Regions from separate parts of the Luteimonas sp. YGD11-2 genome, predicted to be linked through region 2. Evidence: riboswitches for the same ligand, from Rfam matches in the RefSeq annotation. Region 2 holds a riboswitch; the other holds the start of a gene.

Region 1 (3,196 bases), 340 kb from region 2:
GAGCTGGTCCAGGGCAGTCGCGTCGAGCGCCTTCATCGTGCGTGGGTCCTTTGCGGCGATGCCGCGCGTGTGAACAGGCCCGCAGTGTAGAGTCCCGGCCGCAGGGCTGCCGAGCCCGGGTCGCAACGCAAGGTCATGCCACTGGAACGCACGCCCGCGCAATTCAAGGACCACGTCGTGGATGCGGCGATCTGGACCCTCACCGACGGCAACGCCGGCAACGTGCGCCAGGCCGATGCGCTGGCGGCCGCGCTCGGCGGGCCAACCCGCGGCTTCACGCTTGCCGCGCGCGCGCCATGGCGCGTGGCGGCACCGCGCATGCTGCCGCGTGCACGGGGTGCATTCGGCGATGCCTGGGCACAGGCGCTGGCGCAGCCGCCGCGGCTGGCGATCGGCTGCGGCCGCCAGGGCGCGCTGGCCACGCGGCTGGCCGGCCGTGCCGGCGCGCGCACCGTGCAGATCCTCGATCCGCGCATCGACCCGTGCCACTGGGACCTGGTGATCGCACCCGATCACGACGGTCTGCGCGGCGAAAACGTACTGACCGTGACCGGCAGCCTGCATCCGGTCGACGATGCCTGGCTCGACGCGGCCCGCGTTGCGCACCCCGCGCTGGGCGCGCTGCCCGGCCCGCGCACCGCGTTGCTGCTGGGCGGGCCGAGCCGGCATGTCGGGTTCGACGTGGCCGCGTTCGAGCGGCTGGCGGCGATGCTGCTGCCGCGCATCGCCGCCGAGGGCGGCAGCCTGCTGGCCACGGTGTCACGGCGCACGCCGGCCGACGTCGTCAGCGCACTGCGCGCACGCGTGGCCGATCTTCCCGGCGTGTGCTGGACCGGCCCCGGCGATGGCGCGAACCCCTATGCCGGACTGCTGGCCTGGGCCGATCGCATCGTCTGCAGCGCGGACTCGGTCAACATGCTGTCGGAGGCGAGTGCGACGCGGGCGCCGGTGTTCGTCGCCGAACCCGGGCGCGTGCGCGGACGTCCGCGGCAGTTCATCGATGCGCTGCTGTCGCGCGGGCGCGTGCGCGCGCTGGATGCGGCACTGGAACCATTCGACGCCGAGCCTCTGCGCGAGACCGCGCGCATCGCCGTGGTGGTGCGGGCACGCCTGGGGATCGACCCCGGCTGAGCTGACTGCAGGATCCTGCACGGAACGGATCCTGCGCAAGCGGATGCCTGGCAGCAGTCGTGCGGGGAGCGGCGTTTGGGCGATCGCGCTACCCGCAAGCCCGCCGTCACCGCAGGCATTTCGTGGCCGAAGCCGCTCCCACATGTCCATCCCAGGAGTACTCCATGGGTTCCCATGGGAGTTCGCCGGGCCGCTGCCGCGGGTGCTGCGGCCTTTGACGTACAATCGCCGCGCTTCAGGTGACCCGGCTTTGGCCGGGTTGGACACGCCAGTGTCCAACGGGAAGCCGGTGACGCGCGCGGAGATCTCCGCCGCCATTCCGGCGCTGCCCCCGCAACGGTAAGCGAGTCGAGGCGCCGCCTCCGCCACTGTGGTCCCGCGCAAGCGGCCCATGGGAAGGCGCGGCGCCGGGGCCGGTCCACGACCGGTCCACTCGCGAGCCCGGAGACCGGCCTGGAGCGGGCCCCGGCCCGAGCGGTTGCCGATGCGGTGGGCATCGAGGCTGCGCGATGCGCGTGCGCGTGCATCCGTGCCTCGCGCCTGTCTGTTGCGTGCACCCGTGCGGGTCGATCGCGGGCAGTCGCATCCAGCGCCTGCCTCCACACGACACGCGTGCGAGGGTGCGCGCGAGGAGTTTCCATGCACGTCCGACCGTTGTTCCTGGCGATCGCCGCCAGCGTCCCATTCGTTCCGATGACCGGCCACGCCGTGACTGCCGCGGCAGACCTGGATGAGATCGTCGTCACCGGCACCCGGCTGCCCGTCACGCTCGCCGACAGCATCTCGCCCACCGAGGTGATCGATCGCGCCGAGATCGAACGCACCCAGCCGCTGGACCTGCCGGAGCTGCTCCAAGGGCGTGCCGGCATCAACCTGGTGAACAACGGCGGGCCGGGCAAGCAGACCTCGCTGTTCATGCGCGGCGCGGGCTCCAACCAGATCCTGGTGCTGGTGGATGGCATCCGCATCGGATCCGCCACCGCCGGCCTGCCTGCGCTGCAGGACATTCCCGTCGAACAGATCGAACGCATCGAGATCGTACGCGGACCGCATTCCAGCCTGTACGGCGCCGATGCGATCGGCGGCGTCATCCAGATCTTCACCCGCCGCGACCGCGGTGCATTGCGGCCGCGTCTGCACCTCGGTGCGGGCAGCGACAACCTGCGCCGGGCCGGTGCCGGCATCGGTGGCGGCAGCGAACGTGCGTGGTTCGGTGCGGACGTCGCCTACACCCGCACCGATGGCATCAACTCGTGCCGCGGGCGCGGGCCGGATCCGGCTGATCCGTACGACTTCGGCGCCGGCTGCTTCACCGACGAACCCGACGACGACGGCTACCGCAACCTGTCGACCAGCGTGCTTGGCGGAGTGGCGCTGGCCGAACACTGGACCCTCGATGCGCATCTGCTGCGCGCCGAAGGAGAGAACGAATACGACGGCAGCTGGGCGAACTACTCGGAGGTCGTCCAGCAGGTGGCCGGCGCCACCCTGGACTATGCGCCGGCCAGCGGCTTCGGCCTCCGCTCGAGCGTGGGCCGCAGCACCGACCGGACCGACGACTACGCCGACGGCATCCACGTCGCCGAATTGCGCACCCGTCGCGACCAGGCCACCGTCCAGGCGAACCTGCCGCTGGGCACCACGCAGACCGCGGCGGTCGGCATCGACTGGCTGCGCGACCGGATCGACGGCACCTCCGGGTACGACGTGGCATCGCGGGACAATCTCGGCGTGTTCGCGGTCTGGACGGGCCGCTTCGGCGCACACCACATCGAGGCCAGCGCGCGGCACGACGACAACGAACAGTTCGGCGGCCACGCCACCGGCAGCCTCGGCTGGGGCCTGTCGCTCGCGCATGACCTGCGCCTCAATGCCAGCTTCTCAACGGGTTTCCGCGCTCCGAGCTTCAACGACCTGTACTACCCCGGCTTCGGCAACGCCGGCCTGCAGCCCGAGGAATCGAAGAACCTGAACCTCGGAGTCAGCCAGGCCCGCAACGCCTGGCACTGGGCGCTGGACGTGTACGAGAACCGCGTCGACGATCTCATCAGCTACGACGCCGCAC
Region 2 (3,196 bases):
TCGGCCCCGGCGAGGCTTCGATCAACACCCGCACGCTCGACGACAGCAAGTGGATCGTGGCCTATTCGGCCGCGGAGTCGCCGCTGGAGTACTACCTCTACGACCGCGCCGACGGCGGCACGCTGACCCACCTGTTCTCCGGCCGCCCGGCACTGGCCGGGCAGCCGCTGGTGCCGATGTGGCCGCAGGAACTGACCTCGCGCGACGGCAAGACGCTGGTGAGCTACCTGACGCTGCCCGCGCATGCGGATCCGGATGGCGACGGCAAGGCGGACCAGCCGGTGCCGATGGTGCTGCTGGTGCATGGTGGCCCGTGGGCGCGCGACGTCTACGGCTACAGCAGTTATGACCAGTGGCTGGCCAACCGCGGCTATGCGGTGCTCAGCGTGAACTTCCGCGGCTCCACCGGCTTCGGCAAGGCGTTCACCAACGCCGGCGACGGCGAGTGGGCGGCGAAGATGCACGACGACCTCATCGACGCCGTGCAGTGGGCGGTCGGCGAGGGCGTCACCACCCAGGACAGGGTCGCGATCATGGGCGGCAGCTACGGTGGCTATGCAACGCTGGTGGGCCTGACCTTCACCCCGGACACCTTTGCCTGTGGCGTCGACATCGTCGGCCCCGCCAACCTCAACACCCTCCTGTCGACGGTGCCGCCGTACTGGGCGAGCTTCTACCAGCAGCTGGTGCGGCGCATGGGCGACCCGGAGACCGAGGAAGGCAAGGCCTGGTTGACCGAGCGTTCGCCGTTGTCGCGGGTGGATGCGATCCGCAAGCCGCTGCTGATCGGCCAGGGCGCCAACGATCCGCGGGTGAAGCAGGACGAGAGCGACCAGATCGTCAACGCGATGACCGAGAAGAACATCCCGGTCACGTACGTGCTGTTCCCCGACGAGGGCCACGGGTTCGCCCGCCCGGAGAACAACAAGGCCTTCAATGCGGTGGCGGAAGGTTTCCTGTCGCAGTGCCTGGGCGGCCGCGCGCAACCGATCGGCAACGACTTCGCCGGCTCCAGCATCACCGTGCCCACCGGGGCCGACGGTGTGCCGGGCCTGGCGGAGGCGATGCAGTCGCACACCCAGGACGTGCGCCGGTGATGGTCGGGGCGCGGAGCGGCATGCTCCGCGCCCCGACTCCGGATCCTTCGACATTTTGTATTGACCGGCGTTGCCGACCCCCATATCTTGTGCCGGGTCGGTTCCGCACGCTTTGCGTCGCGGATGAAAAGGGAAGCCCGGTGACGCCTCACGGCCACTCCGGCACTGCCCCGCAGCGGTAATCGGGAACGAACCCGCCACCAGCACTGGAGCACGGCTCCGGGAAGCGGCGGGCCAGGTGGAAGCCAGGCTTCCGTGCCCGTGAGTCCGAAGACCTGCCGACAGCCGCGCGCCTGCACGCCGCGCGGTGCCGGCCGCGGAATCTCCGGGGGGAGATGGCTGGTGGAGCAGGGTCCGGGCGCCGCCGCGCGTCCCCGGATCTGCGACGCCGCTCGTCCACCCTCCGCCTCCAACGCCACGCCCGCCTGCGAGGGACAGGCCGGCCGTGCGCCACCTCTGGAGGACGCATGCACCACGACGACACCCACCTGGCCGAGCCCGCGACGCCGGCCGGCGCGCCATCCGTCGCCCACCCCGATGACAACGTGCCGCTGCCGCCGGCCGCGCATTCCGCACCGGCGATATCCGCACCGCCCGCTGCGACCTGGATCACCAAGGACGCCGGCAACCGCCGCACCCCGTACGACCGCGCGCGCCTGGAACGCGGCATCGACCGCGTGCACGCCGAGTTCCCGCAGCTCGACATCGCCGACTACAAGCGCAGCGTGTTCGGCTTCGTCGAGCGCAAGGAAGCGGTCAACGCCGACGACCTCACCGACCATCTGATCCGCGAGGCCGAGGCCCGCGTCGATGTCACCGCGCCGGAGTGGGAATTCTTCGCCGCCCGCCTGTACCTGCATCGCCTGTACAAGCGCGCCAGCCGCAACCGCTTCTACGATGCCGGTGAGAAGTACGGCTCCTACGTCGGCCTGCAGGAGTCGCTGGCCGACCGCAACATCTATTCCAACGACATCCTGCGCGCCTACTCCAAGGAAGAGCTGCAGGAAGCCGGCCGCATGATCGAGCCCGAGCGCGACAAGCTGTTCGCCTACAACGGCCTGTACCTGCTGGCCACGCGGTATCTGGCCACCGACACGTCGCGCGCCGTGTTCGAACTGCCGCAGGAGCGCTGGCTGACCATCGCCCTGTACCTGATGCAGAACGAGACCCGCGGCGGCCGCGAGCGCCGCATGCAGCTGGTCGGCGAGGCCTACTGGGCGCTGTCGAACCTGTACATGACCGTGGCGACGCCGACGCTGCAGAACGCCGGCAAGGTCGGCGGCCAGCTGTCGTCGTGCTTCATCGACACCGTCGACGACAGCTTGCAGGGCATCTACGACTCCAACACCGACATCGCCCGCGTCTCCAAGGGCGGCGGCGGCGTGGGCGCGTACATGGGCTATGTGCGTTCCAGCGGTTCGGCGATCCGCGGCGTGCCCAACTCCTCGGGCGGCGTGGTGCCGTGGATCAAGCAGCTCAACAACACCGCCGTGTCGGTGGACCAGCTGGGCCAGCGCAAGGGCGCGGTGGCGGTGTATCTGGACGTGTGGCACCGCGACATCGAGAACTTCCTCGACCTGCGGCTCAACAACGGCGACCAGCGCCTGCGCGCGCACGACGTGTTCACCTCGATCTGCATCCCCGACCTCTTCATGGAAGCGGTCGAGCGCCGCGGCGACTGGTACCTGTTCGACCCGCACGAAGTCCACAAGATCAAGGGCTTCTACCTGCAGGATTTCTTCGACGAAACGCGCGGCGATCCGAACGGAAGCTTCCGCCGTCGTTACGAGGAAGTCGTCGCCGACGAGCGCATCAGCCGCAAGACCGTCAAGGCGATCGACATCTTCAAGCGGATCATGGTCTCGCAGCTCGAGACCGGGAATCCCTTCATGTTCTACCGCGACGAAGTGAACCGGAAGAACCCGAACAAGCACGTCGGCCGCGTGTACTCGTCGAACCTCTGCACCGAGATCCTGCAGAACATGAGCCCGACGAAGATGATGCAGGAGATCATCTCCGGCAATCAGATCGTCACCACCAGGCAGGCCGGCGACTTCGTCGTGTGCAACCTGTCGTCGGTGAACCTGGGCCGCGCGGTC

The links. Region 2 has a riboswitch for cobalamin ahead of ERL55_RS14580 (ribonucleoside-diphosphate reductase subunit alpha). Riboswitches for the same ligand answer to the same signal wherever they lie in the genome.
Region 1: it holds a riboswitch for cobalamin, as region 2 does, so the genes downstream of both, ERL55_RS13155 (TonB-dependent receptor) here and ERL55_RS14580 (ribonucleoside-diphosphate reductase subunit alpha) in region 2, are expected to answer to the same signal.

What each region holds. Positions count from the first base shown of each region.
Region 1 covers NZ_CP035376.1:2,832,266-2,835,461, forward strand. The annotation lists gene ERL55_RS13145 (malonic semialdehyde reductase) at 1-36, opposite strand, end outside; gene ERL55_RS13150 (mitochondrial fission ELM1 family protein) at 136-1,131, shown strand; cobalamin riboswitch at 1,352-1,603, shown strand; gene ERL55_RS13155 (TonB-dependent receptor) at 1,771-3,196, shown strand, end outside.
Region 2 covers NZ_CP035376.1:3,168,430-3,171,625, forward strand. The annotation lists gene ERL55_RS14575 (S9 family peptidase) at 1-1,097, shown strand, start outside; cobalamin riboswitch at 1,179-1,395, shown strand; gene ERL55_RS14580 (ribonucleoside-diphosphate reductase subunit alpha) at 1,565-3,196, shown strand, end outside.